Pelobacter seleniigenes DSM 18267: one gene and its partners. Each later gene encodes a partner of the first gene's protein in a complex. Links are inferred from orthologs where the notes say so. Each region holds a gene or a part of one and is shown in the gene's direction. Other genes may lie near its edges. The genes, in order: accD, accB and accA.

Evidence for each region.
Region 2: the proteins of accD (region 1) and accB are in contact, whole or in part, in a solved structure (PDB 8UXZ), measured with the Escherichia coli proteins. The link is inferred for Pelobacter seleniigenes DSM 18267 from one-to-one orthologs.
Region 3: the proteins of accD (region 1) and accA are in contact, whole or in part, in a solved structure (PDB 8UXZ), measured with the Escherichia coli proteins. The link is inferred for Pelobacter seleniigenes DSM 18267 from one-to-one orthologs.

The regions. Positions count from the first base shown.
Region 1 is NZ_JOMG01000002.1:247,161-257,640, reverse strand. What follows is about bases 7,543-10,480. They hold accD (acetyl-CoA carboxylase, carboxyltransferase subunit beta), read left to right. Parts: upstream 7,543-8,556; coding sequence 8,557-9,405; downstream 9,406-10,480. Other genes in these bases: N909_RS0103765 (bifunctional folylpolyglutamate synthase/dihydrofolate synthase), read left to right, coding at 9,411-10,480; trpA (tryptophan synthase subunit alpha), read left to right, coding at 7,679-8,485. In the rest of the region: N909_RS0103815 (response regulator), read left to right, coding at 223-651; trpD (anthranilate phosphoribosyltransferase), read left to right, coding at 1,124-2,173; indole-3-glycerol phosphate synthase TrpC, read left to right, coding at 2,170-2,961; N909_RS0103795 (TrpB-like pyridoxal phosphate-dependent enzyme), read left to right, coding at 3,032-4,390; N909_RS0103790 (phosphoribosylanthranilate isomerase), read left to right, coding at 4,414-5,031; trpB (tryptophan synthase subunit beta), read left to right, coding at 5,028-6,224; N909_RS0103780 (DEAD/DEAH box helicase), read left to right, coding at 6,224-7,540.
Region 2 is NZ_JOMG01000005.1:18,774-29,080, forward strand. What follows is about bases 281-3,045. They hold accB (acetyl-CoA carboxylase biotin carboxyl carrier protein), read left to right. Parts: upstream 281-1,310; coding sequence 1,311-1,781; downstream 1,782-3,045. Other genes in these bases: N909_RS0121370 (aminopeptidase P family protein), read left to right, coding at 281-1,207; accC (acetyl-CoA carboxylase biotin carboxylase subunit), read left to right, coding at 1,863-3,045. Outside these bases: more of N909_RS0121370, read left to right, coding at 128-280; more of accC, read left to right, coding at 3,046-3,200; N909_RS0121385 (menaquinone biosynthetic enzyme MqnA/MqnD family protein), read left to right, coding at 3,319-4,152; N909_RS0121390 (hypothetical protein), read left to right, coding at 4,297-6,330; N909_RS25840 (hypothetical protein), read right to left, coding at 6,639-7,832; N909_RS0121405 (replication protein RepA), read left to right, coding at 8,254-9,237; N909_RS26610 (plasmid mobilization protein), read left to right, coding at 9,610-9,945; N909_RS0121415 (relaxase/mobilization nuclease domain-containing protein), read left to right, coding at 9,942-10,307. UniProt on the Escherichia coli protein: This protein is a component of the acetyl coenzyme A carboxylase complex; first, biotin carboxylase catalyzes the carboxylation of the carrier protein and then the transcarboxylase transfers the carboxyl group to form malonyl-CoA.
Region 3 is NZ_JOMG01000004.1:336,260-346,758, forward strand. The notes cover bases 1,441-4,397. They hold accA (acetyl-CoA carboxylase carboxyl transferase subunit alpha), read left to right. Parts: upstream 1,441-2,416; coding sequence 2,417-3,379; downstream 3,380-4,397. Other genes in these bases: dnaE (DNA polymerase III subunit alpha), read left to right, coding at 1,441-2,283; N909_RS0118455 (septal ring lytic transglycosylase RlpA family protein), read left to right, coding at 3,385-4,149. Outside these bases: more of dnaE, read left to right, coding at 1-1,440; N909_RS0118460 (cold-shock protein), read left to right, coding at 4,463-4,663; N909_RS0118465 (AAA family ATPase), read left to right, coding at 4,876-5,817; N909_RS0118470 (DUF58 domain-containing protein), read left to right, coding at 5,838-6,689; N909_RS0118475 (transglutaminase TgpA family protein), read left to right, coding at 6,664-8,571; N909_RS0118480 (tautomerase family protein), read left to right, coding at 8,664-8,885; N909_RS0118485 (hypothetical protein), read left to right, coding at 8,904-9,125; N909_RS0118490 (ribonuclease Z), read left to right, coding at 9,192-10,286; N909_RS0118495 (methylglyoxal synthase), read left to right, coding at 10,422-10,499. UniProt on the Escherichia coli protein: Component of the acetyl coenzyme A carboxylase (ACC) complex. First, biotin carboxylase catalyzes the carboxylation of biotin on its carrier protein (BCCP) and then the CO(2) group is transferred by the carboxyltransferase to acetyl-CoA to form malonyl-CoA.

The DNA.
Region 1 (10,480 bases):
CATGTGTTATGAATCTGGCGTCGTCAATTGCCGGCCATCAGGTTATTGGAAAAATCCATAGCAGGATTCTGTTCCGGCAGGGCAGAAAAAAGAGTTTTTTCTGCCTGACAAAATCAATAAGCAAGCTGTTTGTACCCGGTTTTGTTTGTCCTGCCATGGGTTTAGCCGGTTTGTTATCAGCTGCCCGCCGGACCAAACCTGTCGTCAAAGGGATGAATTCTTATGAAGCCACGGATAATCATAATCGAGGATGATGATTCCTGCCGCAATTTCCTGACCTTGCTGCTTGAACAGCATGGTTACGAAGTTGTTGCCTTCTCCGATCCGACCGTTTGTCCGGTCTATTCCAGTGTGGGCGATCCCTGCCCCCATGATGATGCGTGCGGTGATTTTCTGCTGACCGACAATCGGATGCCCCATGTCAGCGGGCTTGATTTTATTGCCGAACAGAGCCTTCGGGGCTGCAAGGGAGCACTGCAGAACAAGGCGGTCATGTCCGGCACCTGGAGTTGTGAAGAGCGGGAACTGGCCGAGCGGCTCGGCTGCCGGATTTTCGAGAAACCATTGCACGCCAGTGATCTGCTGGAGTGGCTGGAACGGCAGAAAACTCGGCTTAACCCGGAACGGAAACTGACCCAGTTCGCCGGCTAAAGAGTTGGCGTCCGGAAACTCTGGATGTCAACGCATAAGTTTTCAGATTGGAAACGGCCCTTTTCCCTGTTTTTTCTCGCCTCTTTCGTTCAGTCCGCCGCTGTGGAAGCTTTCTGTCCCCTGTTGGTTGTTTCGTGCATCACGGCCGGTCCTGTCCGGAGCGCGAACAGGTGCGAAGATGGCGATTTAATGATTATTGGTGATTTTTCAGGTTGAGATTGTTATTCTGAGGCGCTCGATCCTGTAAACCCTGTTCGTAGCGGCGTATTGCTGCTCTCCCCACGTGCTGGAGCCACAGAGTCGTAACTTTTCTCTGCACGGGAAACGGTGGCTGTTGCCGAGATACGACGGGATCAAGATGGCCGCTTCAAGGCGTTTGGTTTCTGGCCGAGACGCTTTCGACTATTTGGGGACCGGGGCTGACCAGGTTCATTCATCTGAAAACAGCCATTAACACATGGAGACTTGCAAGATGATCAAGGAAGCCATTGCCAAGCTGGTGGAACGCCAGGACCTCACTGAGCTGGAAATGATCGATGCCATGGATCAGATCATGGGCGGAGAGGCGACCCCGGCGCAGATCGGCGCCTTCATGACCGCGCTACGGATGAAAGGGGAAACCATCCCTGAAATCGTCGGTGCCGCCAGGGTGATGCGCTCCCGGGCGACGCCGATTCGGGTGGGCGATGTGGTTGATATTGATCGCGATGACATCAACCTGGATCGGGAAACGATTCTGGACACCTGCGGGACCGGCGGTAGCGGAACCCGCAGTTTCAATATTTCGACCACGGTCGCTCTGGTCGTGGCAGCCTGCGGCGGCAAGGTGGCTAAACACGGCAACCGCAGTGTGTCTTCATCCTGCGGCAGTGCCGATGTTCTGGAAAAGCTCGGGGTGAAGCTGGATATCGCGCCGGAGCAGGTTTCTGAATGCATCGAAAAGATTGGTGTCGGGTTCCTGTTTGCTCCGGCTCTGCACGGGGCTATGAAATACGCCATCGGGCCACGCCGCGAGATCGGTATCCGCACTATTTTCAATATCCTCGGGCCTTTGACCAACCCGGCCGGAGCCAATCGCCAGGTGCTCGGAGTGTTCCGTAAGGACCTGGTTGAGCCGCTGGCCAAGGTCCTGTTGAATCTTGGGTGTCGGCGGGGCTTTGTGGTCCATGGTAATGATGGGATGGATGAAATCACCTTGACCGGGCCGACCCTGGTCGCTGCTATCAGCGGCAATACCGTCGAAGTGCAATCCATCGAGCCGGAACAGTTCGGTTTCCGGCGCTGTCGGCTGGAGGAGCTGCAGGGCGGGGATGCGGAAGAAAATGCCCGGATCGTCAACGCCATTCTGACCGGCGAGCGTGGTCCGAAGCGGGATATTGTCGTACTGAACAGCAGTTACGCCCTGGTTGCCGCCGGCCTCGCTGGAGATGTCGACGCCGGCATCGAGCTGGCCAGTGCGGCCCTTGACAGCGGCGGAGCCAAAGCGACGCTGGATGAACTGGTACGGATGACCAATCAATGATACTTGAACGGATTTTAGCCACCAAACGGGACGAAGTCGCGGCCGCCAAAAGCCGTGAAACCATGACCGAACTGGCTGCCCGGGTCGGCGACCTGGAAGATCAGCCGCGCGGCTTTGCCCGGGCTCTGCGCAGCATGGCCGAATCGGGGGGGACCGCCCTGATCACTGAAGTGAAGAAAGGTTCCCCATCCAAAGGGATTATCCGCGCGGATTTCGATCCGCTGGAGATTGCGGAGATTTATCAGAATTACGGCGCCACCTGCCTGTCCGTGCTCACGGACCAGCACTATTTCCATGGTCATCTGCGTTTTCTCGGGCTGATTCGCGAGCAGGTCTCGCTGCCGCTGCTGCGCAAGGATTTTATCATTGATCCCTACCAGGTTTACGAGGCCCGGGTCGGTGGGGCGGATGCGATTTTGCTGATCGCCGCCGCCCTGGATGATGTTCAGCTTAATGAACTGGCCGCCCTGGCGCAAGAGCTGCGCCTCGACGTGCTGCTCGAAGTCCACGATGAGGCCGAGTTGGAACGGGCGCTGCGGGTTCCGGTGGAACTGATCGGGATCAATAATCGCGATCTGCGCACTTTTGTCACTGATCTCGGCGTGACCGAGCGGCTGGCGGGCCGTATCCCGAGACACCAGCTGGCCGTGGCGGAGAGCGGGATTCACACGCGGGCGGACATCGAACGCTTGCAGCAGGCCGGTGCCGGTGCTTTTCTGGTCGGCGAAAGCCTGATGAAAGAAGAGGATATCGGCGCCAAGCTGACAGCATTGCTGACCGGCTGTTGAACCAGGACCCGGCTCGGCCCCGTCCTGACGAGGTCCGGGATCGGTATACGGATGAAGAAGGGAACCGCATATGAAGCAGATCAAGTATCTTCTACCTGAGGACCGGATTCCGCAACAGTGGTATAACATCATCCCGGATCTGCCGGGGCCACTGGCGCCGGTGATTCACCCAGGGACGTTGCAGCCGGTCACTGCGGATGATCTGCTGCCGCTGTTTCCACCGGGCCTGATCGAACAGGAAGTCTCGACCGAGCGTTGGATCACTATTCCGGACGAGGTCCGGCAGATTCTGGCCCAATGGCGTCCCGCTCCCCTGTTTCGGGCGCGGCGCCTGGAGCAGTTGCTGCAGACACCGGCCCGGATCTACTATAAATATGAAGGGGTTTCCCCGGCCGGCAGTCATAAGCCGAACACCGCCATACCCCAAGCCTACTACAATAAAATCGCCGGGACCAGGCGGATTGCCAGTGAAACCGGCGCTGGCCAATGGGGCTCGTCCATTGCCCTGGCCTGCCAGATGTTCGGTCTTGAATGCACGGTCTACATGGTCAGCGTCTCCTATCGGCAGAAGCCCTACCGGAAAAGCATGATGCAGTTGTGGGGAGCCGAAGTGGTGCCGTCGCCGTCCTCCCAGACCGCGGCTGGCCGGGCGATTCTGGCCCGCGATCCGGACAGCAACGGGTCGCTGGGGATTGCCATCAGCGAAGCGGTGGAAGACGCCGCCAGTCACGAGGACACCCGTTACTGTCTCGGCAGTGTGCTCAATCATGTCTGCCTGCACCAGACCGTTATCGGATTGGAAGCTCGTGAGCAGATGGCTTTGGCCGGAGACTTTCCGGATGTGGTCATCGGTTGCCACGGTGGCGGTTCAAATTTCGCCGGGTTGGCTTTTCCGTTCCTGGCCGACAAGGCCGCCGGCAAGGATTTGCGCATTGTCGCGGTGGAGCCTCTGTCCTGTCCGACCCTGACCAAAGGCGTGTACGATTTTGACTATGGCGATACGGCCAAAATGGCGCCGATCTCCAAAATGTATACCCTGGGCCATGATTTCATGCCCCCCGGAATTCATGCCGGCGGTTTGCGCTATCACGGCGCCGCGCCGCTGGTTTCGCAATTGCTGGATGCCGGGTTGATCGAAGCCCGAGCGGTCGGGCAGGTGGAATGTTTTCAGGCTGCGGTCGATTTCGCCCGGGCTGAAGGGATTATCCCGGCCCCGGAATCGTCCCATGCCATCCGGGCAGCCATGGACGAAGCGCTGCAGGCCAAGGAAGAGGGGCGGGAGAAAACCATTCTGTTCAATCTTTCCGGTCATGGGCATGTCGATATGGCGGCTTATGACGCCTTCTTTGCCGGGGAGTTGGAAAATTACGCCTATTCCAGCGCGGCGGTGGAACAGTCATTACAGCAGCTGCCCAAAGTGGACTGCTGAAGGGGATTGCTGAAGGGGATTGCGTGGCCGACACCAGAGTCAAAATATGCGGCATCACCAATCGCGCCGATGCCTGTGCAGCGGTGGCGGCCGGGGCCGATGCCCTGGGGTTTGTCTTTTATGAGCAGAGTCCCCGCTATGTTGCGCCGGAGCAGGTGGCGCGGATCGTCGAAGCGCTGCCCCCTTTTGTGACCACGGTCGGACTCTTTGTCAACAGCCCGGCGGCGCGGATCAGAGAGATCATGACCCTGGCCCGGCTCAACCTGGTCCAGTTGCACGGTGATGAAAGCGCACAGGATTGCATCATTGCACCGTTTCGGGTTATGAAGGCGCTGCGCGTCAGGGATGCCGCGTCATTGCAGGGGGCCGAAGATTATCCGGTCGCCGCGTTGTTGCTTGATGCCTGGAGTGACGATGCCTACGGCGGCACCGGTCACTCTTTTGACTGGGAACTGGTCCGGCGCCTCGGCTGCCGGCAACCGCTGGTGCTGGCCGGTGGTCTGAACCCGGCCAATGTCGCTGCGGCGATACAAACTGTCCGCCCTTACGCGGTTGATGTCTCCAGCGGAGTTGAGGAGTCCCCGGGGCGTAAAGATGTCCAGAAAATCAATGAATTCATACAGCAGGTGAGGAAAGCATGAGTTATCAGTACCCGGACCAACGCGGTCACTTCGGTCTCTATGGCGGGCGCTATGTCGCCGAAACCCTGATGCCGGCTCTTTTGGAACTGGAGCAGGCCTATGCCGGAGTGCGCCAGGACCCGGAATTTTATCGGGAATTCGAATACTATTTGAAGAATTATGTCGGCCGGCCCAGCCCCCTGTACTATGCCAAGCGGCTTAGTGAAGAACTGGGCGGCGCCAAAATTTATCTGAAGCGCGAGGACTTGAACCATACCGGCGCCCACAAGGTTAATAACACCGTCGGCCAGATTCTGCTTGCCCGGCGCATGGGCAAGAACAAGGTCATCGCCGAAACCGGGGCCGGACAGCATGGCGTTGCCACCGCCACCGTGGCCGCCCTGTTCGGCATGGAGTGCGAAATCTTCATGGGCAAGGAGGACATCCGTCGCCAGTCCCTCAATGTCTTCCGGATGAAGTTGCTCGGGGCCAAGGTGACTGAGGTCACCAGTGGCACCGCCACCCTCAAGGACGCCATGAACGACGCTCTGCGCCACTGGGTGACCCATGTCCGCGACACCTTCTATGTCATCGGGACCGTCGCCGGTCCTCATCCCTACCCGATGATGGTTCGTGACTTCCAGGCGGTTATCGGCAAGGAAGCCAAGCAGCAGCTGCAGGAAGCGGAAGGACGGCTGCCGGACGTTGCCGTGGCCTGTATCGGCGGCGGCTCCAACGCCATGGGGCTGTTTTATCCCTTCATTGAGGACAAAGGGGTCCACTTGCTCGGGGTTGAAGCGGCCGGATTCGGAGTCGAAACCGGCAAGCATGCGGCATCGATCTCGGCCGGGTTGCCCGGGGTGCTGCATGGCAACAAGACCTACCTGCTGCAGGACGATGACGGGCAGATCCAGCATGCCCACTCTATCTCCGCGGGGCTCGATTACCCGGGAGTGGGGCCGGAGCATGCGCTGCTGCACGATATTGAACGGGCCGAATATGTCTCGGTTACCGATCAGGAAGCCCTGGACGCATTTCAGAAACTGACCCGGGTCGAGGGGATTATCCCGGCCCTGGAGAGTGCACATGCCGTGGCCCAGGTCATGAAATTGGCCCCCACCCTGAGCAAGGAGCAGATCATTCTGGTCTGCCTGTCCGGGCGCGGGGATAAAGATATTCATACAGTCGCCGATGCGATGAAAGTGCAATTATAATGAAATTCAGTGAACTACAACTTCCCGAATCCGTGCAAAAAGGTGTCGTGGCGGCCGGATTCGAATCCCTGACCCCGGTGCAGCAGGAATCGATTCCCCTGGCCCTGAACGGTAAGGATGTCGCTGCCCAGGCCCAGACCGGCACCGGCAAAACCGCCGCCTTCCTGATCTCGCTGTTCTGCCGGCTGCTGAAAAGTGAAACCGGCACCGGCAGCAATCCGCGGGCGCTGGTCATGGCTCCGACCCGGGAGCTGGTGGTGCAGATCTGCGCCGATGCGGAGATCCTGGGACAGTTTACCGGCCTCAAGGTGCAGCCGATTTTCGGCGGCGTCGATTACGAAAAACAGCGTCAGGCGCTCCGCGACGGGGTCGATATCATCGTTGCCACCCCGGGTCGCCTGATCGACTATTACAAGCAGCACGTGTTCTCCCTGAAACAGGTCGAGGCCCTGGTCATTGACGAGGCCGACCGGATGTTCGATATGGGATTTATCAAGGACCTGCGGTACCTGTTGCGGAAACTGCCCCCCTTTGAAAGTCGGCAGACCATGCTGTTTTCCGCCACCCTCTCCACCCAGGTCATGGAATTGGCCTACGAATTCATGGACCTGGCGGAACGAGTCGAAATCGCTCCCAAGCAGGTCGCTGCAGACAATATCGATCAAATCCTCTATCACGTCGGCCGCCATGAAAAATTTGCCCTGCTGCTCGGTTTGCTGAAACAGGATCCGGATGTCGAACGGGTGATGCTGTTTGTCAATACCAAGGTCGAGGCGGAACGGCTGAATGCCCTGTTGCAGGCCAATGATATTGCCAGTGCAGTCCTTTCGGGAGACATCCCCCAGAAAAAGCGCATGCGGATTCTGGATCAGTTCAAGCTCGGCAGCCTGACTCATCTGGTGGCGACGGATGTTGCTTCCCGCGGGATTCATGTCGACAACGTCACCCATGTCATCAACTATGATCTGCCGCAGGACCGCGAAGACTACGTCCACCGTATCGGCCGGACCGCCAGGGCCGGAGCCAGCGGGAGGGCGATCAGCTTTGCCGATGAAGAGACCGTCTACGTCATCGAGGAAATCGAGGACTATCTCGGCTTCAGGATTCCCAGTACCATGCCGCTGGATGAGGACTTCTGTTTTGATTTCAAACGCGCCGCACCCCGGCGTAAGAAACCCTTACCGAGTGCCGGCGAGAAAAAAGCAACGCCTCGCAAGCGGCGGCCGCGGCGGCGCTCCAAAAAAGGAAAATCCGGCGGTGGAGCCGGGCAGGCCGGCGGCGGCGCGTCCGGAGACTCCGAAAAAAAGGAGAGTTAGAAAAGGATTGAAAAGAGCCTGTGGAATCGTTAAGCTGGCTCTTTTTGGCCTGTTCCGTCTGATCGGTTGTTGAGAAAATCCCGGAATGGAGTTTTCAACGGCTTGCTAACGACCCGTATGGGATTTAAAGACAAATTCATGTCACGAATAGATGATGTTTTCAAAAAATTGCAGGAGCGCGGGGATAAGGCCCTGATTCCCTTCATTACCGCCGGGGATCCGGACCTGCCAACCACCGCTGAACTGATCAAGGTGCTGGCTGATGCGGGCGCGGACCTGATTGAACTTGGCGTCCCGTTTTCCGACCCCATGGCTGATGGCCCCACCATTCAGGCGGCTTCCGAACGCGCGCTGGCGGGTGGTACGACCCTGGTGAAAATCCTCGAACTGGTCGCCGCGGTGCGCCGCGAAACCTCGATTCCGCTGGTGCTGATGGGCTATTACAATCCCGTTTTTCGTTATGGTGCCGAGCGCTTTGCGCAGGACGCCGCCCGTGCCGGAGTCGATGCTCTGCTACTGGTCGATCTGCCGCCGGAAGAAGTGGGCGAAATCAGTGCCGCGGTGCAAGCCGCCGGGTTGGCTCTGATCACCCTGCTGGCACCGACCACTCCGCGGGAGCGGATGCGGCAACTGGCTGCTGCCGCACAGGGGTATATTTATTATGTTTCCATGACCGGCGTAACCGGCGCGCAGAAAATTTCGCCAGCCGATATCCGCGCTGCCGTCGAAGAACTCAAAACCATGACCGCAGTGCCGGTGGGGGTCGGTTTCGGTATCACCACGGCGGAAGATGCTGCCAGCGTCGGCGAATTTGCCGATGGTGTTGTGGTTGGCAGCGCACTGGTTAGAATTATAGAGACCTATGCCCAGAGTACGGAACTGTTACCACGTGTTGCGGAATTTACTTCAAATTTAAAACAGGGGCTGGTGAACAGGACCGCCTGACTCGAATCGGTCGGTGACCCGGCGACGCTGCTCACCTGAGACAGAATCAGGTGAAACAAAAAGGATGCTCCATGGTCTGGTTTCGTAAAAAAAATGCTGTAACCACATCGGTTGAAAAAAAGAATGTCCATGTTCCCGAAGGGGTCTGGACCAAATGTAAAAACTGTCAGGAAATTATTTACGCCAGGGAAATTGAGCGGAACCTGAACGTCTGTCCCAAATGTGACTACCATTTCCGGATCGGTGCCAGAGAACGGATCAGCCTGGTCATCGATGAAGGGACTTTTGTCGAAATGGACGCGAACATGCGCTCCGTCGATTTCCTCGAATTCAAGGATTCCAAGCGCTACAAGGAACGGATCAAGGCCGCCCTGAAAAAAGCGGGCGACGGCGATGCCGTCATTTGCGGGGAAGGGCTGCTTGATGGGTTGCCGGTTGTGGTCGCGGTCTTCGACTTCTCCTTTATGGGGGGCAGTATGGGCTCGGTGGTCGGGGAAAAAATTACCCGTGCCATTGAAAAAGGCCTGGAAACCAATGCGCCGGTGCTGGTGTTCTCCTCGTCCGGAGGAGCACGCATGCAGGAAAGCATTCTGTCGCTGATGCAGATGGCCAAGACCAGTGCGGCCCTGGCCAAACTGAAAGCGGCCGGAGTTCCCTTTATTTCGGTGCTGACCGATCCGACCACCGGCGGTGTTACGGCAAGTTTCGCCATGCTCGGGGATCTCAACATCGCCGAGCCCCGGGCGTTGATCGGCTTTGCCGGGCCCCGTGTTATTGAACAGACCATCCGCCAGCAGCTGCCGGAAGGCTTTCAGCGTTCGGAATATCTGCTCGAACATGGCATGATCGATATGATTGTCCCACGCAAGGAGATGAAAGCGCGCCTGTCCGGGATTCTGCGCATTTTCACCAAAAACTGATCGTGATGTCTGACCGTTACCGGGAAAGCCTCGATTACCTGTATGGGCTGCAGCTATTCGGGATCAAGTTAGGTCTCGACAATATCCGTAAGCTGCTGACGCGGCTCGGTGAACCCCAGCAGGCAATGCGGATCATTCACATTGCCGGAACCAACGGTAAAGGTTCGACCTCCGCCGCGCTGGCGAGTATTTTTCAGCAGGCCGGAATTTCCGCCGGCCTCTATACCTCACCCCACCTGCACCATTTTACCGAACGGATCCGGATTGATACCCGGCAGATCGACGCGGCGGAAGCGGTCGCGCTGATCGACGAACTGCGCCCTCATGCTCAGGATTTGGGGATTACTTTCTTCGAATTCACCACAGCTATGGCGTTGCTCAGTTTTCAGCGTCATCAGACCCCCTGGGCGATCCTCGAGACCGGGATGGGTGGCCGGCTTGACGCCACCAATGTGGTGAACCCGGAGCTGTGTGTCATCACCCCGATCGCCCTGGACCACGCCGGCTACCTGGGGCCGGACCTGCAATCCATCGCTGCCGAGAAAGCGGGAATTTTTAAAGCTGGTGTGCCGGTGCTCTGCGCTCCGCAGGAAGCGGCCGTCGAAGAACTGCTACGGCAGCGGGCCGCGGTCCTCGGCTGCCCGTTTTTCATGCTCGGTCAGGATTATCAGGTCACTGTTGCAGACGATTCGAGCCTGACCCTGGTGGGGCCCGGGCTGGAGCTCCGCGAGGTCAGGCCGCGTCTGCCCGGAATTCATCAGTTTAATAACCTGGCCCTGGCCGCTGCGGCTGTTGCTTTGCTCGCCGACCAGCTCGGCAAGCTTGCCGCTTCGACCCTGCGGGCCGGGCTGGAACACGTCTGCTGGCCCGGACGACTGGAGTGGCTGGCCGAGCGGATTCTCCTTGACGGTGCGCATAATCAGGCCGGGGTTGAAGTGTTGACCGCTTATTTGCAGCAACAGCAGCTGCGCGGACTGCATCTGGTGTTCGGTTGCAAGGCCGATAAACAGGCGGAGCAGATGCTGGCCCGGTTGTTGCCTTTTGTCGCGCGGATTTATCTGACCCGGCCGCCTGA
Region 2 (10,307 bases), on another replicon or contig:
GTTGGCGGTTTCTGACAGGGGACTTGAGGCTGCTTTTGCTACGCTGCAGGTCAGTTCTTTCGGTCAGCCAGGCGTGTCACCGCTTTCAGTGATTTTTATTCCGATATAGTATCAAACAGGACGGAGCGTGAACCAAAATCGACTTCTTCTTATCCGGAATCTTCAGCAGTCCGAGAGACTTTCCGCCATAATTATATTTGGGTTAACCAATATACGCTATCTGTCTGGATTCACCGGTACCGATGGCGTTCTTCTTTTTATAGGCGATGAGACGGTTTTTCTGACCGATTCACGTTATATCACCCAGGCCCAGACGCAAGTGACAGCGGATAGGATAATCTGTTACAAAAACAAGCTGCAAGCAATCGCCGATGAATTGGTTTCCTTTGGGGACGTGCGCGTTGGCTTTGATGCTGAAGCGGTCTGTGTAGCCGTTTTTGACGAATTACGAGGTTTGTGCGGTAAGCAAATTCACTGGCTCCCTTTGAAAGAACAGTTACGACCGTTACGAGGAAAAAAAGATAGCCGTGAACTTGCTTGTTTAAGAGCCGCTGCACAAATAAACCACGACGCTTTTCAAAAAATCCTTCCGCTTATAAGACCTGGTGTCAGTGAAAAGCAGCTTGCTCTGGAGCTCGAAATTTCTCTCAAGCGTTTGGGCGGGGAAGCGAATGCATTTGATTTTATTGTTGCTTCAGGAAAGCGGGGAGCCTTACCGCATGGCGTCGCCAGCGATAAATTCCTGACGGCGGGTGAATTGATCACGATCGATTTCGGGACATGTGTAGATGGCTATTATTCAGATGAAACAGTAACCTTGGCTGTTGGGGAGGTTTCAGGAAAGCTTCGACAAATTTTTGATATTGTGTTAGAAGCTCATGACCTTGCTTTGGCTGCTATTCAGCCAGGTCTACAGATGAAAGAGCTGGACGCTGTGGCTCGAGGCTATATTGCCAAAATGGGTTACGGCGACTACTTTGGCCATGGTCTTGGACATGGGGTCGGTTTGGAAATTCACGAATACCCGACCGTTTCGTCTCGATCGGCTGACCTTTTGGCAGAAGGAATGGTTATTACTATTGAGCCGGGAATTTATATTCCTGAGCTTGGTGGAGTTCGAATCGAAGATACTGTTGTGGTCACTGCCAACGGATATCAATCATTGACTTCTATTGCTAAACACTACAGCGTACTGAACGCTGAGTAGGGATATTGAAAGTGAGAATCAATTATTAATTTCAGAATCCCACGTTTTGATTTGTTAACCCTTATACTTAGTTACGATTTGAAAAATTTTTCAGGAGGAAAAAATGGAACTGAAAGATCTTAAAGGCTTAATAAAACTGATTACCGAGACCGATATTACTGAGTTTGATCTTGAGAATGACGAAGAAAAAATTCACATCAAACGGGGCTCCGAAAAAGAGATTATTCAAATGACGGCACCAGCTGCTGTTGTTCAACCCGCTCCCGTTGTTGCGGCCAGTGCTCCTGCCGCGGTTGCTCCAACGACTGTTGATTCAGCTCCCCAACAAAGCAAATATGATGCAATCCCTTCGCCGATTGTCGGGTCTTTTTATCGTAAACCGTCTCCGGACGCAGAACCCTTTTGTAAAGTCGGGGACATCGTTGATGCCGGGCAGGTGCTTTGCTTGGTCGAAGCCATGAAATTGTTCAACGAAATTGAGGCTGAATTTAAATGTAAAATTATTGAGGTTGTTAAGGAAGACGGCGCTCCGGTGGAATATGGCGAAACTTTATTCCTGGTTGAAAAGCTTTGAGGTGAAGCCTCAGCAGCTTCGCTGGTTTGTTGAACAAAGTTTAGATCTTAAAAGATTACTTCCATTGGGAGTTTAAGGACCATGTTTCATAAAATACTGATCGCTAATCGTGGTGAAATCGCACTGCGAGTTATTCGTGCCTGTAAGGAAATGGGAATTAAAACGGTGGCTGTCCATTCCGTCGCCGACTACGAAGCGCTTCACGTTAGTTTGGCTGATGAGAGTATTTGTATTGGGCCGACACCGAGTGCTGACAGTTATCTCAACATGAAAGCGATTATCAGTGCTGCTGAAATTGCCGATGCAGACGCGATTCATCCGGGCTATGGTTTTCTTTCTGAAAATGCAGAATTCGCTGAGATTTGTGAGCAGTGCGGGATTACTTTTATCGGACCTACTGCGGATAATATGCGCCGAATGGGCGACAAGATTACGGCTCGTCAAACAGTCACTGAAGCCGGAGTCCCGATTTTGCCCGGGACTAATGAAAGCATTGAAACCATAGAAGAAGCTCAAAAAATTGCTGAAGAAATCGGTTATCCTGTGATCATAAAAGCCTCGGCTGGCGGCGGCGGACGCGGGATGAAAATCGTCCATTCGCCTGCGTCTCTGGCAAATGCTCTTGCCACTGCGAGAACGGAAGCCCAGTCGGGGTTCGGTCGAGCCGACGTTTATATCGAAAAATTCTGCGAGCATCCAAGACACGTCGAAATTCAGATTCTTGGCGACAAGCACGGCAATGTCATTCATCTGGGGGAACGTGATTGCTCCATTCAGCGGCGGCATCAGAAACTGATTGAAGAAGCGCCGTGCCCGGTCATTACTCAGGAACAGCGCGAGCGGATGGGGGCCTGCGCCGTTGCTGCTGCCAAGGCGGTCAACTACAGCAGTGCCGGGACGGTTGAATATCTGCTCGATTCTGACGGCAGTTTTTATTTCATGGAGATGAACACCCGGGTGCAGGTTGAGCATCCGGTGACCGAAATGATTACCGGCGTTGATATCATTAAAGAGCAGATTCGCTCGGCCGCTGGAATTCCCCTGCGCTATCGTCAGGAAGATATCAAAATCACCGGGCATGCCATTGAATGCAGGATTAATGCAGAAGATCCGGTTAAATTTACTCCCTTCCCGGGTAAAATAACGGGTTACCATACCCCGGGAGGCATGGGTGTCCGGGTCGAAAGTGCAATGTACGATCAATATACCGTACTGCCACACTATGACTCCATGATCGGTAAATTAATTGTCCATGCTGAAACGCGTGATGAAGCGATTCGCAGGATGTCCTGTGCCTTGGACGAGTACATTATCGAAGGGATTAAGACGACCATTCCTTTTCATCAGAAAATGATGAATAACAAGGATTTTATCGATGGTCACTTTGATACCAATTTTCTTGAGCGCGTCAAAGTTTAAGGTCATCCTGTTAAGTTGCTGAGGAGAACGGGTAGGGGATATACCGTTCTCCTCAGTGTTTTATCTAACTTGACAGATGATTCTCAACGATTCTGCAGGAATTGCCTGACCGATTTCTATGAATGATACTTCGGAACTAACCCTGGGATATATCTCCTACCTGAACTGTGTTCCTTTTTTTTATGGATTGAAGGATTGTGGTTTCAAAGGCCGGCTGGTGCCGGGGGTTCCCTCAGAACTTAACCGTATGCTGCAAACTGGCGAGTTGGACATCAGCCCTTCTTCATCGTTTGAATATGCTTTGAACTTTGAAGACTACCTGCTGCTGCCCAATTTCTCCATTTCCTCCTTTGGCCCCGTCGGGAGTGTTTTTCTTTTCAGCCCTTGTCCCCCTGAGCAGTTGTCTGGGAGGACCATTGCCATCACCGGAGAATCAGCCACTTCAATTAATCTGCTGAGGGTTTTGTTGCTGGAATATTACGACCTCCAACAGGTTGACGATTATGTTCCCGTTGAGGATGTCGAAACCGCAATCAGACAAGGTCGCCCTGGGTTGTTGATTGGTGATCGCGCCATGAAACAGGCAAAAAATCTTCCTGCCGGTGTTTTAAGTTATGATCTGGGGGATCTTTGGTACAAGAAGACCGGCTTGCCCTTTGTGTTTGCCCTCTGGATATTGCGGCGGAGCAGTGCCCGGGAAAAAGCATGTTGTTTTACAGCATTGATCAGGCAGCTCGAAACCTCATTAGAACAAGCCTTGAACGATTTGCCTGGGCTGGCCAGAAATATCGGCGGTGAACACTCTGTTGCAGAATATGTTAGCTATTGGCAGGGGATGGATTTTTTCCTGACCTCCAACCACCTGGCTGGTTTATCTCTTTATTTTTCCCTCTGTCACAAACATAACCTACTCGCCAAGCCCCCTGGAATCTCCTTTTTTTCTCCTTCCTGAAAAAATTTACATTAAAATAATCTATTTGTTTTGGATATTATAATTTTTCCTGCTATAAGTATAAAAATTTGTAGATTTGTAAATCTTTATTTATTAGAATGTGTAAAAAAATAATGGGAAATGTAAACCGAAGGGAGGGTTTTTGTGGCTAAAGTCATCAAACTGGTTATCTTTTTATTTGTCCTTGTCCTCAGTGGTTGTGGAACCCAGGGTAGTTCAGACTCAAGTCCGTCTGACACCCCCACTGATCCTGGCACAACGGAGCCATCGGTAGTTAGTGCAATTATAATTTCAACCGACTCTTCTACGATCGGGACTGGAGAGAAAGCTTCGATTGCTGTGAGGCTTTTGGATAGTAGTGGTGAGGTTGTTACTGGTTCCAAGTCTGTTGTGTTTTCATTGGATAATCCGACTCTTGCTTCAATTCCTTCCCCGGCCACGACATCCAGTGGGCTTTTGACCCGGACTTTGACTGCGGGCAGTACCGAAGGGACAGTCAAGGTGACGGCTTCGGTAGATAGTGCCTCCGCTTCAGTTACTATTCAGATTTCTGACCAATTAACGGCGGCATCAATATCTTTAGCTGCGTCGCCAAGTTCTATTACAGTGGGTGGCACATCGGTTGTAAGCGCTACCGTTCTTGATGGTAATGGCGATCCCATGGTTGATGGGACCACGGTTAATTTTTCTGTAAACAATTCCAGCCTTGGTAGCATTGTTCCTTCCGCAGATATTTCCGGTGGAGAGGGTGTGGCCCAGGCTACATTCTCAGCTGGGACAAGTACTGCGGGAACGGCAATAATTACTGCTTCATCCGGTGTTGTCTCAGGACAGGCGGCAATCTCTGTTGCCGGTGCTGCGGCAGGGAGTATTGAGTTTGTCTCTGCTGAGCCTCAGGTTGTGGTTATTAAAGGGTCTGGGGGCACCGAGACTTCAACGATTACCTTCCATGTCAAGGACTCCAACGGGAACCTTGTAGCTAGCAGCGAAAATGTTTTGCTTGAACTATCTGGACCCAATGGCGGTGAATACATTGGCCCGGTTTCTGGTGTCACGTCCCTTGAAGTTGGCACTGAAAGTGGAGTTGTTACAACGACATTGCACAGCGGTACAATTCCTGGGACTGTAACGATTACGGCTACGGTAGAAGGTTCCTCTTTGAAAACATCAAGTGGGGTTATTGCTATCGGTGGTGGCGTTCCTTCAGAAGGACATTTCTCATTATCGACTTCAACACTCAATCTCGAAGGCCTGAACTATGATGGCGTGACAGCAGATATTGATGTCCGACTTGCTGATCGTTACGGCAATTATAATGTTTTAGAAGGAACTTCAGTATCTTTTTACAGCGAGTGTGGTGCCATTGATCGAGCAGTTAATCTTGATGCCGAAGGGCAAGGGACGGTTAGCTTCAGGACACAGCAGCCGTTTCCCCAGAACGTTGCATCTTCCGTGCTTGATAATGCGATTGCAGATGATTATTTTGATCTGCTTGGTATCTTGATTGACGATACCAATAATCCTCGTGATGGTTTATGCACCATTGTGGCAGTGGTCGATGGTGAAGAAGAATTTACTGATGCCAATGCCGATGGCTTGTATAATTCCGGTGAAACTTTTGATGATACTTATGACGACGTTCATTTGGATAAGGATGATGATCCGCTGAATATTCCTTATGGAGGAGTAAGTCCTGGTTATCCCTACGATTCTACCTTTGAGGATCTTATTGTCGATAGGAACCAAAATGGAACTTTTGATGGAATGAATAATGTTTGGGACAGCAATAAGAGAATTTCTCATCAGATTAAATTGCTGTTCACCGGGGTTCCTTCCGTTAGCCTTGGAGATTCTTCCGGTGATCCTATAACTGGCGCCGATACGATTTCAGTGCCGGATGGTGGTAGCCAGCTAATTCACTTCTCGTTGCATGACATTAATTATAACCCACCTATCGCTGGTACTAAAATTACTGTTTCTTCTGAGGTAGGTGTCCTGACCGGGACAAAAAATTACACTTATGTCGATACTAGCGTCCCCGGAGCACCTATTTTTGCGGTTACAATATCCGATTCAAAGCCTGGGGATTCCGATCCTGCTGATGTCGGTGTATTGGAGTTTTCTTGGACCTGGAAAGGGACAGATTATTCTTATTCCGTACTTGTCAGTGTTGACTAATTTGTCTGAATGTCTATAATGTCGCGGTCTGCTAGGAAGCCTTAGCAGACCGCTTTTTGTTTGAAGAGCCCGGGTGGCGGAATTGGTAGACGCAAGGGACTTAAAATCCCTCGGCATTCGTGCTGTACGAGTTCAAGTCTCGTCCCGGGTACCATAATAAAGAACAGGGATTTCAGATGGTTATGTTGCTTATCTGGGGTCCCTGTTTTGTTTTTCCCTTCATGGAGATTTGTCTTTTTAGGAAGCTGGGTGTCCCAGGGTTGTCCCAAAATAGTTCATTATCTTTTAAATTTATTCAGAATTAATCATCATTGTTGTCCCTTCGTCGTCCCTGGATGTTTTGATAGGCACTGAGTGGTTTTTAAAAATGCCTTTTTAGGGGGTCTCCCAGCTCCTGGTTGCTTTCCCCCGTGTGGATGGCTTGCTTTGATAGCTAACCATGCCTCGCAGTTGGTCAAGAATTTTTTTGCATCGCGAGGAATGGCTATCATCGAATTTATCTCCCTTTGAATTGCAATAATTCCCTCCTTGTCCTCAATGGGGGCGCTATCTTCAATTATCCCTTCAATAAGCTGTCGCCAGTGATAAGGATTTTTGTTTTTTTCATCTCGCACGTATTTGAATGTTAAAGGGTATATTTTCTCAAGCGCTTTCATTTGGGAGAGGGAAGGAGGGTTTTTTCTATCATCAAAGATCTTTTTAACGGTCTTAATGCTTGCGCCAGTTGTTTTTGCAATATTTTCAATATCTACAATCTCCTCATTTTTGATATCTAACTCCATAGCAATTTTCATTATGTCTATTTCTTTAATCTCTGAAATTCCAATTAGAACTTTTTGAATATTTGACTGGAAAATTGACTGTAGTTCAGGATTTTTTTTGATTTCTTTATTTGAATTTTGTCTTATGTTTATGTAGGAAGAGGTGAAATATTTTAAATGACGCCTTGATTGTTGATATTCCTTTGTTTGTGGGGTGTGAATATGACACAAATTAGATTTTTTAGATAATGGATATCTATTATCTGTTGGTGTCAATCTCCAACAATATTTACAAAATACCGGGTAGTCCCAAGTTTTATTTTTCGATGATTTTCTTATATAATTATTGCTGTCAGAACTAATAATTCTTTTTATGATAATTTCAGTATTTCGAAGAGCTTCAGCTATAGGGGTACTATTTCTATATTTTTCGACACATGCCTTTGATATTCCGCGAGCTACTTTGTCTAAGTCATATGAACTGGCTACAGCTTTGTATTGATCTGTATATCCATAAATAAAAATCATATTATATGTAAATGGAACTTTTACAGAGAAGCGGGTTGTCTCTATATTCTGATTCGTTCCCCAGATTGCATGACTTGGAGGGAATGTCCTTGTTAGGTCACGGCAAATAGCACGCCACGTAGTGATTCGATTCATGGTTGGATCCTGAATCTGAATTTTTTTACATGTTTTTCTAATAGCTTTTTCTGCTTCTGATATCAATTCTTGGTCCATTTCCTTGCCCCACTTCTTTACCGCTTAAGATGTCCAAATCGACATATTTTAGTACCGAAATATCATTAAGAATAGCTCTAACTGTAAGAAAATAATAAAGAATAATCTAGTGAATAATTTCTTCAATTTTCAAATTTCAGGATGACTCTTAATGTAATGACCTGAACGCAATTGACCTGAAACGGAAAAATATTAATTACGAGGATCGAAATTGTGGAAAAGCTCATTTGGGATATTAAAGAATTGGCCAAGGCGCTAGGCCGGACTCCAAGTAGTATCAGGGCTGATTTAGCACGACGTAATTGGTCTCGGACTCCACCTCCAATAAAGTTAGCAGGGTCTTTAGCTTGGAGGCCTCAGGATGTATTGAACTGGCTTGAAGAGGCGGCAAGGGTGTCTGGTGCGTTGATAGAGCCCTCTGTTGACGCGGAAAAAAGGATGGTTACAAGGCGTCGCCGCGGGCGCCCTACAAAAGCTGAGCAACTTCGACAACAGCAGAGACAGAATTAAAGCTCTTTTATCAATGTTTGACACTGTCCAACATAACTCGACTAAAGAGCTCCTAAGTCCTGCTGTCCTCAAAATTATCCAAGCAGCAGCAGCTTTTGATGTAGAGACAGCAAAAGAAGCAGGTGCCTTAGGTTACATGGCAAAAGCCATGGTACAGGCAACTATCCCGCATAGTAAGCCTAACACGGCCTACTTCGAGCGCGAAAACGGAATTTATACCCTGACAATGAGTGCTCCTAGCAAAATTGGATTGCCCTACGGAACAAAGCCTCGATTGCTTTTATTGTGGCTGACTACTCAAGCAGTAAAAACCAAGAAGCGTACATTGGTGTTGGGGGACTCACTATCGGAATTTATGAACAAACTTGGACTAGCTCCAACAGGCGGTCGCTGTGGAAGTATTACCCATCTTAAAGAACAAATGAAACGTCTCTTTGCTTGTTCGATAACTTGTACGAGAGATGATGGCAGTGGATGGGCTGTAAATAATATCCAGATTGCTTCGGAAGCAAATTTTTGGTGGAACCCTCAAGAGCCAGATCAGGCAGGGGTATGGGACTCGACAATTACTTTAAATGAAGATTTTTTTGAGAGTTTGATAAGTGAAGCGGTGCCAATCGACATGCGTTTAGTTGGGTTGATCCAGGGCTCTCCAATGGCAATAGATGTTTATGTATGGCTAACCTATCGATTAGCCCACTTGAAGAAAACAACTTTTATACCCTGGCCTCTACTCCATGCTCAGTTTGGTAGCCAAATCGTAAGGAGAGACAATTTTCAGCGCAATTTCCGGGAGGCACTTCATCGAGCTTGCGTTCTATATCCGGAGGCAAAAGTTGAACCGACAAAAGCAGGCCTGACGCTTAGACCGTCCCGGCGGCATATAGCTTGTTGATATTAGGTGTTGATGCAGCACGTTATCCACGCATAAACAGTAGGGGCAATTGACGGATTGTTACGCATAAACGGTAGGTAGAAATGGTTTTTTTGCGCATAAACGGTAGGGAGGACTCCCCGCAAAGCCGCACCAGTACTGGGCTAGGCGGGGGGCTCCTGTAGTTATTACCTATAGTTATAATCTATCCTGTAGTAGGAGCACTCTACCTGTGGATATCTCTGATTTTGGTAACGACTGTGATTTCTGCAGGAGTGCAGCTCTTCCTTTTGTAGAATTTGTTGTTTTTGTTGGTAGCGAGCCATGTTTTCCGTCAGACGGAAAACGACTCGCTTCCTAGCGCACTTTGTTTGCTGGAAGAAAAGGCCAGTCATGGGTAGACCCCCTAAAACAGCATCGAAAGTAAAGAAGCACCGAATTACTGTTCGATTAAGTGATACCGAATTAGTTGATCTCTTCAAGAAAGCTGAAAGAGTCAGATTGTCTCCTTCCTCTTTCTTGCGGAATGCCGGTCTGAATCAAAAGCTTCCTTTGCCGATTCCGGAAATCAATCTGAAGACATATCAGGAGTTGAGCCGGATCGGAAATAATCTCAATCAATTTCTTCGGTATTTTCATCGATGGCAAACTGCCGCTGTTCCTTCCGGAACATTGGAGGAGCTTGCTGAATATCTCCTTAAAGTGCGTCAGGAGCTCCGTGGACGATGATTGGCAAGCAGATTAAAGGTAAGGGCTTCCTAGGAGTTTTGAATTACGTTCTAGACCAGGCAAAAGGCTATCGCATCGGCGGCAACATGGACGGGCAAACTCCCAAAGAGCTTTCGAAAGAATTTTCGGAGTCGAAGAAGCTGAATCCGGATCTAGCCAAGCCGGTTTATCACGTGAGTTTGTCGCTATCTCCTGGGGAGAAGTTGAACGATTTTGAGTGGAGCGAAGTCGCGAACCGATACATGGCCGAGATGGGTTTCGAATTTTCGCAATTTGTTGCCGTTCGGCATACCGATAAAGATCATGACCATTTGCACATCGTCGGAAGTCGAATCGGTTTGGATGGGATGACGGTATCTGAC
Region 3 (10,499 bases), on another replicon or contig:
CTGTTCGAACGCTTTCTCAACCCCGAGCGGATCTCGATGCCTGATATCGACGTCGACTTCTGCATCTACGGCCGAGAGAAAGTCATCGAGTACGTGCGGGCCAAGTACGGGGCGGAAAATGTCGCCCAGATCATCACCTTCGGCACCATGCTGGCCAAAGGTGTGCTGCGTGACGTCGGTCGGGCCTTGAATATTCCTTACGGCGAAGTGGACAAAATCGCCAAGCTGGTTCCCAATGTCCTCGGCATTACCCTGAAGGATGCCATCGAGCAGGAACCGCAGCTTAAAAACCTCATCGAAAAGGATCCCAAGGTCAAGGAGCTGGTCAAAATTGCCCTGGCCCTGGAAGGGTTGACCCGCCACGCTTCGACTCATGCCGCCGGGGTGGTGGTGACGCCGAAACCGCTGCCGGAATACCTGCCCCTCTATGTTGATCCTAAATCCGGTGGTCAGGTGACGCAGTATCCGATGAGTTATGTGGAAAAGATCGGCTTGGTTAAGTTCGATTTCCTCGGTCTGAAAACCCTGACCGTTATCGAGAACGCGGTGCGCCTGATCCGGGCCGGCAAGGACCCGGCGTTCGACCTCAAGCTGGTGCGCGATGACGACCGGAAAACTTACGAGCTGCTCTCCCATGGGGAAACCACCGGGGTCTTCCAGCTCGAATCGAGCGGCATGAAAGAGTATCTGGTCAAATTGAAGCCGAGCTGTTTCGAGGATCTCATCGCTATGGTCGCCCTGTATCGGCCGGGCCCCCTCGGGTCAGGGATGGTCGACTCTTTTATCAAGCGTAAGCACGGGGTGGAAAAGTTCAAATACGATTTTCCCCAGCTGGAGCCGATTCTGAAAGATACCTACGGTGTCATCGTCTATCAGGAACAGGTCATGCTGATTGCCCAGACCCTGGCCAGGTACAGCCTGGGCGGAGCGGATCTGTTGCGCCGGGCAATGGGGAAGAAAAAGCCGGAAGAGATGGCCAAACAGAAGCAGATTTTCATGGCCGGGGCCAAAGAAAATCAGCTTGATCTGAAAAAGGCGGAGGCGGTCTTCGACCTGATGGAGAAGTTTGCGGCTTACGGCTTCAACAAGTCCCACTCTGCAGCCTACGCCCTGGTAGCTTATCATACCGCCTACCTCAAAGCCCATTATCCGGTTGAGTTCATGGCGGCGCTGCTCACCGAGGACATGGAGAATACCGACAAGGTTATTAAGAATATCAGCGAAGTTCGAGCTATGGGCATTGAAGTGCAGCCGCCGGATATCAATGCCTCCGACCGCTCCTTCACCGTTTCTGACGAAGCGATTCGTTTTGGCCTCGGCGCGGTGAAAGGGGTTGGCGCTTCGGCCCTGGAGTCGATCCTGCATGTGCGCAAGGAAGAGCCGTTTGCCTCGTTGCAGGACTTCTGTGAACGGGTTGACCTGCGCAAGGTGAATAAAAAGGTCGGCGAAGCATTGATCAAATGCGGCGCCTTCGATTCCCTGGGCGGGAAACGGGCCCAGTACCTGGCCGGCCTTGAAGAGTCAATGGAGATCGGTCAGCGGCTGCAGAAAGAACAGCAATCCGGGCAGGATTCTCTGTTTGGCAGTGAGGAGATACTCTCGGTCGGCGGGCACGGCTACGGAGTACTGCCGGACATTGCCGAATGGGATGAAAAAACCCTGTTGAGCTATGAAAAAGATGCTCTCGGGTTTTACGTCAGCGGGCACCCGTTGGCCCGTCACAGCGACGCCATCAAACGCTTCGCTACCTGTGAAGCCGCTGCCTTGCATGAGCGGACTGACAAGGAGAAGGTCCGGGTTTGCGGGATTGTCTCCGGAATCAAGGAACTGATCACCAAAAAAGGTGATCGCATGGCGTTTGTCTCCCTGGAGGATCTGAGCGGTTCCGTTGAAGTGGTGGTCTTCCCGGAAGTCTATGCTGCGGGTATGGAACTGCTCAAAGGGGAAGATCCGCTTTTGATCACCGGTGAACTGGATGTCGGGGAAGAGGCCTGCAAGGTGCTGGCAACGGAAGTTGCGCTGCTGAGCGAGGTGAAAAAAACGCTGGCCAGAACGGTGCATATCCGATTGACGACCCCGGGTCTTGGTGATATGCACATGCGTCAGTTGAAATCCATTGTCCAGAAATATCGCGGCGACTGTGAAGTGCGCTTGCACATTGTCATCCCGAATCGCAGCGAAACGGTCATCAAACTGCCTGAACAGCTGAAAATGGCAGCATCCGATGAAGCGATGGCTGATGCGGAAGCTCTGTTCGGGTATAATGTGATGAATTTTGAATAAATTCGCATGGAAACCGATTGGTTCCAGGGACTTATACTTGACCTGCCGGCTCGGAAGCTATACTGTGTTGCACTTCCGGAAACTCAGGATAAAGACCATGCACCGGCAACGTTAACGGGCAGGGAGGAATGCAATGAACCACTACCTCGATTTTGAAAAACCGATCGCCGAACTTGAAACAAAAATCGGCGAATTACGGGAATATTCCACTGATAATGTCGATTTTTCCAGCGAAATAAGTAAGTTGGAGAAAAAAGCCGACAAGCTGAAGAAAGAGATTTTTTCCAATCTGACGCGTTGGCAGCGGACCCAGTTGGCCAGGCATGCCAATCGTCCCTACAGCCTTGATTATATCGACCGCATTTTCACCGACTGGTTTGAAGTCCACGGTGACCGGAATTTCCGGGATGATCCCGCGTTGGTTTGCGGGTTTGCGCGAATTGAGGGTAAGCCCTGTTGCGTCATTGGACATCAAAAGGGGCGCAATACCAAAGAAAAGGTGATGCGCAATTTTGCCATGCCCAACCCGGAAGGGTATCGCAAGGCCTTACGGGTTATGCAGATGGCTGATCAGTTCGGCCTGCCGATCTTCACATTTGTCGATACCCCCGGAGCATTCCCAGGTATCGGTGCCGAAGAGCGTGGCCAAGCTGAAGCGATTGCGCGCAATCTGCGTGAAATGGCCATGCTGAAAGTCCCGGTCATCGTCACTGTGACCGGGGAAGGTGGGTCCGGCGGTGCTCTGGCCATCGCGGTCGGTAACCGTGTGCTGATGATGCAATATTCAGTTTATGCGGTTATTTCGCCGGAAGGCTGTGCGGCTATTCTCTGGGGAGATGGCAGCAAGGGTGCCCAAGCCGCTGAAGCCCTCAAATTGACGGCCCAGGATGTTGACAGTCTCAAGACGGTTATCGATGATGTTGTTCCGGAACCCCTCGGCGGGGCTCACCAGGATCATGATCAAGCCGCCGAGATCCTCAAAGAGTACCTTTTGAAGCATCTGACCGAGCTTGAAGAGTATTCACCCGAAGGCTTGGTCGAGCAACGCTACCAGCGGTTCCGGGCTATGACCGAGGTCGAGGAACCGAAGAAATAAGTTTTATGAAGCAGTTGCTCGGCGTGTGGAAATTATTTTTATTCCTGTCCTTGGCGATAATGCTCTCCAGTTGCGGCGGGGGGCACACCAGCAGAGTGATCGATTCGCCTGCCACCAGAGAGCTGCCCGGTTGGCAGAAGCCCTATGAGGTTGACGGTCAGCGTTATCAACCGCTGAGCAGTCACCAGGGCTTCCAGGAGCGCGGGGTTGCCAGTTGGTATGGGTCCAAATTCCACGGCCGGAAAACCAGTAACGGTGAAACTTATGACATGTATGGTCTGAGTGCCGCCCACAAAACCCTTCCCATGGGTGTTTATGTCAAGGTCACCCATCTGAAAACCGGAAAACAGATTATTGTCCGGGTCAACGATCGAGGGCCTTTTGTGGCCGGTCGGATCATCGATTTATCTTATGGCGCTGCCAAACAACTGGGGATTGTCGAAACAGGAACCGCTCCGGTCCAGGTTGAGGCTCTAGGTTATCGCCAGGTGGTGCAGGGGAAAACCAGTTATGTGGCCCCGGCCAGTTACGATGCCGGGAGTTTCGCCATCCAGATTGGGGCTTTTGCCAATGCTGATAACGCCTATAAACTGGCATCCCAAATGCAGGCAAAATATGGCAAAGCCGTGGTTGCGACAGCGCTTGTCAATGAGCGAAAATTGTATCGGGTCCGGGTCGGTGATTACAAATCTCTGCACCATGCGGAGTTGGCCGTCGCAGATTTTGTCGGTCGCGGATTTACCGGAAGTTTTGTGGTTGCCTTTAATTGAACCTTGTTTGATTTTTTAACAAAGAATTTCTGAAAAAATTACATCTTTTCGATGTTGAATGATTAAAGTATTGAATTTGTTGGTGAAAATATTTTTCAAAATATCATTAGTTGTGCATCTAATTACTTGCTTTTAAATCGGGTCCGTGATAGCGTTGCTTCTGCTTAAAGCCCAGTTTGTGTTGACTTTTTACTGCCAGACAGAGAAGACCCGCACAGACCAAGTTGGGCTGAGCGGTTTTTTTTAGCATGCAGATAAAACGCTGCATCACGTAAACATCCCCACAAGGGGACCCAAGCAAGGAGAAAGCAAGATGGCAGAAGGTACAGTCAAGTGGTTTAACGATTCAAAAGGTTTCGGTTTCATTGAGCAGGATAATGGTCCTGACGTTTTCGTGCATTTTTCAGCAATCAGCGGAGACGGCTTCAAATCTCTGGCGGAAGGCATGCGGGTCAGCTTTGACGTTGTTGAAGGTCAAAAAGGACCTCAAGCCAGCAACGTTTGTAAGCTCTAAAAATATAAAGAGCATAAAATTTCAAGGCCTCGCAGTTTTCTGCGGGGCCTTTTTTGGTTTTTCTTCTCGTCTTCCCATATCCGCTACTCAGCAGTTTTTTCCCAGTCGCCATCGCCGGGTCATGTCCGCTCCTGTTTGCTTTAGTCCTGAGGGCATTTTCACATTTGTTTCCAAATAACGTATAATGCTGACAACGACCGAAAAGGACCGGCATGGAACTTTACCAGCGCAAACAACTTCTTGAAATTGTTGACAGTCTTTCCCGTGACTATCTCCAGGGCAAATATCGGGCGATTCGTACGGCCCTGATCTGTTTATTGGCCGGCGGACACCTGTTAATCGAGGACCTGCCAGGGCTCGGCAAGACCAGCCTGGCTTTGGCGCTGGCCGGGACTCTGGACCTTGATTTCGGACGCATTCAATGCACCAGCGATCTGGTTCCTTCGGATATCACCGGGCTGTCCATCTTCGATCAAAAAAAGAACCATTTCCGTTTTGTCCGTGGCCCGATTTTCAATAATCTCCTGTTGGTTGATGAAATCAACCGAACCACCCCGAAAACCCAAAGCGCCATGCTTGAAGCGATGGAGGAGGCCCGGGTGACGGTGGAAGGGGAGACCTACCTTCTGCCCGATCCGTTTATGGTCATAGCGACCCAGAACCCGCTTGATCAGGTCGGCACCTTTCCGCTCCCCGAGGCCCAGCTTGACCGTTTCCTGCTCAAGACCGACATCGGCTACCCTCCAGCGGCACTGGAAAGGGAGATTATCCGGAACGGCAGTGCCCGGGATGCATTGACCACCATTCAGCCGCTGCTACAACCAGACAAGATCAGACAGACCCGGCAGTTTATCAGGGATGAGATCAAACTTCATAATCGGGTGGTGGATTACATTTATCAGCTGCTCGATGCCAGTCGTAACGAGCCGCGCATCCTCTCTGGAATTTCCACCAGAGGTGGGTTGAGCCTGGCCGCGGCGGCAAAGGTCGTCGCCTATCTCGAAGGCAGGGATTTTGTGATCCCGGAAGATGTTCAGCAAGTGGCCCCGGCGGTGGCAAGCCACCGGATCCTGCTGAACCCTGAATTTCAAATGCTGCGGAAAGAGGAGGTCCTCAAATCTTTGCTAGAAAAAGTCGCCGTTCCTATCGCCTGACTCTGACCCTCGCCGGTGGATTGTATATCCTGTTGACCCTGCTGCTCGGGTTCGCTGCAGTGAATACCGGTAACAACCTGCTTTATCTGTTGGTATCGGCATTGCTGGGTTTTATGGCTGTTTCAGGGCTGCTGGGGCAGCAAAACCTGCAACATGTTATGGTTTCATGTTTGCCGGGGCAGGAATTGTATGCTGGAATTCAGGGCTCTGCGACGGTTAAAGTGTTCAATCGGCACCGGTTCTGGCCGGTTTTTCTGATCAGGGTCGAGATTGCCGGGCATTCATTTCTAGCGCCGATTATTCCCGCCGGCCAGGGGGTGAGCGGACATATCCCTTTGACCATGGCTCGGCGTGGTTATCAGCCGTTGCCCGAACTACGCCTTAAGTCCTGCTTTCCGGTAAATTTTTTTGTTCGCTCCCGGCAATGGAGCGACGAACAGCAATTGCTGGTGTTCCCCACCCCGAGCACCACAACCCAGTCGTTGACCGAGGCTGCGAATCCAGCAGCCCGGGTCCAGGAATCCACGGCAAGAGGCTCCGAAGGCGATATCCACAGCATCGGTGACTACGTCCCCGGTGATCCTCTGAAAACAATCCACTGGAAATTGTCAGCCCGGCAGCAGAACCTGAAAATCAAACAGCTCAATCGTCCTCTTTCAGAAAGTGTTGTTATTGATCTTGCCGAGTTGCCGGGGGAGGTGGAAGCGCGGTTGAGTCAGGGAAGTTATTTGATTAATCATCACTATCGTCAAGGACGGGCCGTCGGCTTGCGGTTGGCGGACCGTTGCTGGGTGCCGGCCCTGGGTGACAGTCATAGGTACCGGTTATTGAAAGCGCTGGCTTTGTATGATCCGTCTCGCCAAAATTCTTGACTACCTGCTCTATGTCGGAGTCTTGGCGGCGCTCATTCCCGCGGCTCCATTTCTGCATTGGTGGGTGCTGGCCGTTCTGGGGAGTGGCTTTTTGTGGGCTGTCTCGCCGCTGCCCGTTGCGGGGCGATTGCCGCGGCTGGGCGTCGCCGGTCTGGTGCTCTGCCTGATCGGGATTCTGATCCCGCGCATGTCCAGAACTGAGATTGTTTTGCCGTTGGTGGAGATCCTCTGTCTGCTGTTGGCCGAACGGCTGATCGGCCCGAAATCTCCCCGTCATATTCTGCAGATTTTTTTACTCGCCCTGGTTGTGTTGGGGGCGTCCTCACTGTTGACCCTGAATATGGTCTATCTTGGCTGTCTGGTGACCCTGGTCACCAGCCTGACCATGGGATTGATCGTCCTGAGTTTTGTCGCGGCGGACAGCCGACTCAGCTTCAGCCGAAATGAATTCAGGCTCCTGGGAAAGGTGTTACTGATGCTGCCCGCCGGTTCCTTGCTCCTGATGGGGTTGCTGTTCTTCATTTTGCCGCGGACCCAGTTGCCACTATGGAATTTTCTCAATCCGCCAGCGCGTTCGACCATTGGTATGACCGACCGGATCCGGCCGGGGTCGGTTGCGGAGCTGGTTGGAAATAACCAGGTTGCTTTTCGGGCTGAAACCGAGCGTTTGCCGGTGGATAAGCTGTATTGGCGCGGGGTGGTGCTGAATCGTATCGCCGGGGCCTCCTGGCTGCGGACCGAACGGATTCCGCCGGAGGGTTATGTGTCGGGGAACGGGCCGCAGCAGCAGGTTGCCATGCAGCTGGAAGCCCAGGCGGATCGTTATCTGGTCAGCCTGGATCATAGCGCTGATCTCAATGGCTTGCGTTATGAACAGACTGCGGATGGGATCTTCCTGCGCCGGGGGCGGGACCGACGCCAGCAGGGGTACCTGATGAATTGGGCTGCGGACAGTCGCCGCCAGCTCCGAGGGAGTATGGAATTTTACCTGGCCCGACCTGACACCGTATCCTCGCGGCTCGCCGAGGTCGCAGCCGGGATCCGTGCCCTTCCGGCTGGTTTTGCGCAGAAGGTGCAGGCCTTGGAAGATTTTTTCCGGGCACAGCAGCTCAGCTATTCAGCCCAGAACATCGCTTTGACAGAGCAGCCGGTTGATTATTTCCTGTTTGAATCCAAGCGGGGCTACTGTGAGTATTTCGCCTCCTCCTTTGCCACCTTGCTGCGCTTGGCCGGGATTCCCAGCCGCTTGGTTGGCGGCTATTTGGGCGGGGACTACAACGAGTTGGGCGGATATTATCTGGTGACGGAAAATCGGGCCCATGTCTGGGTGGAGGCCCTGGATGAACAGGGTGTCTGGCAGCGCCTGGATCCCAGCCGACTGGCGGTCAATGCCGAGCAATCCTTTGCCCGGCAGCGTGGCCAGGGGCTGTCGAACTGGCAGATTTTTACCGACACCCTGGCGCTGCTCTGGACCAGAAGTGTGCTGAACTATGATCTGCAGGGGCAGCTGGCCTTGCTCAAAGCAGCTGTCGGCAAGGTTCAAAACGCTGGGACCGCTCAGTCCGAGCCAACTGCTTCGCAAGCGCCGTTCCTGGTCGGTTTGTCGTTGTTTCTGGTGCTGTCCTTAGCTGGTGGCTGGTTCCTGCGCCGCTTCAGTGTAGTGATTCTGGTGCGGGATTTTCGTCGCAAAGTTGCCCATCAGCAGGGACTTTCTGAATTAACTCCGTCGATCGGGTTGTATCAGGCTGCCGGGCAATTGAAGGATCCGTTGAGTGATGAATTTGCCGGTATTTTGGGGCGCAGTCTGTATACCGATCAACCTCTGACCTGGCAGCAGCGCTGGCGGCTGCGGCGGATCATTAAACTGATTAAATGGCTCTGACTTCGTATTGCTGTTGCATTGTTACTATCCCTTGAGGATAATAACCACTTGAAACTTATTGTTATCCGTCATTGTTTGAAAGGAATCGACTTATGCCGTATGTTGAAGTGAATATCACCAAGGGGGCGAGTAAGGAACAGAAAGCCGAGCTTGTCGACGGTATCACCGAATTGCTGGTGAAAGTCCTTAACAAGAATCCCGCCTCGACTCATGTCATCATCAAGGAGTTTGAAACCGACAGCTGGGGGATTTCCGGACGGTCGGTCAAAAAGTTGCGGGCTGAAGGAAAAACCAATAATATTTCCAAAAGTTGAGTAAAAGGAATTTTGCTTATGTCCAACCCCGGCGAGTTCCTGCAGGCTTGTGCCGACGGTAAGATCTGGGTCTATTGCCCGGTCTGCGAGGATGCGAAAAATATCAACGATGTTGAAAATATCGATTGCATCGGTCACCAATCCTATTGGGGGGATGAACCCTGGTGGCATGACATCCGGGTATTTAAGTGTCCGGAGTGCGAAACCGTGCAGCAATCGAAAATCGAATACCAGCCCTGAATCTGCTTTCCGGGTTGCCAGAAGGGAGCCGTCTGCGCTCCTTTTTTTGTTGGGCTGAGAGTGGTCGTGAAAAACCCTTTCCCATTTCGACACATTGAACCGATATTTTTTGCCGGTTTGCTGGATGACCCGATCCTGCTGGTCCGCATCCGGCCTTCAGGGCGCCTGCTCATGTTCGATTGTGGTCAGGTGCATCATCTCGCCAAGCGAAATTTTACCCATCTGGACGCAATCTTCATCAGCCATGGTCATATGGATCACTGGATGGGCATCGACAGCGTCATCCGCCATCTGATTGCCGCAAACCGCACCCTTGACCTGTTCGGTCCCATTGGACTCGCTGATAAAATGGCTCACAAGCTGGCCGGCTATGACTGGAATCTGGTTGAAGATTATTGGTGTAGTTTCAGGGTCCACGAGATCTCGCCGGCGCAGATCACGACCTATCTGTTCTCCGGTCCTGCCGGTTTCGAGCGCAGTCCGCTGGAGACCAGGACTCACGACAGCAGCCCCATTTACGAGACAACCCACTGCCGGGTCTATGCCGATTCCTGTAGCCACGGTATCGAGAGTCTCATCTACCGGCTTGATGAACGACCGTCCTTCAGAATCGATGCAGCCCGCCTCAAAGAATTAGGGTTGCGCCCTGGTTCCTGGCTTGGCGAACTCAAGGAGTATTTCTTCACCCGCCGGCCAGGGAATATCCGCTTGACGGTGCCCCTCGACAACGGCGTCGAAAAGCAGATCCATGAAATCGGCCAGTTGGATGAGCTGCTCAAGCAGATCGTGTCGCCGCAAACCGTGTCCTCTCTGGGCTATATCAGCGATATCGGCTTTCACGCAGAAAATATCAGGACCATTGCCGGGTTCATGGTCGGAGTCGAGTTACTGTTCTGCGAATGTACCTATTTAAGCGAAGACAAAGAAAAGGCCAGGGTTGCCGACCATCTTTGCAGCGAGGATGTCAATCAATTGCTCAGGATGCTGCGGCCCGCCTGGTTTGTGCCGATGCATTTATCCAAAACCTATCGAAGACGGACCGACCTGCTGTTTCGGCAGCAGGTCCCCCAGCCGCCGACGCGGCTTGTTGTCATGCCGCCATTCATGACTCCGCGGCCGCTGCGGGCTGATGAGGTTGTCTGGAGCGAAATTAGCGAATGACATTGTGAGTAAAAAAATATATTTTTCATCTCTTTTTAACCTTGGAATGACAGCTTGATATGGCTGTAACGGGAATGCGGGCGGCACTGTTGCTGTTTGCTCCTGTTTGCTAACGAAAAAAGGAACTGGATGACTATGGAAAAGACCAAGCGGATCGCCCTTGTGGCCCATGATAATAGAAAAAAGGACCTGATCGAATGGGTCGAGTGGAAT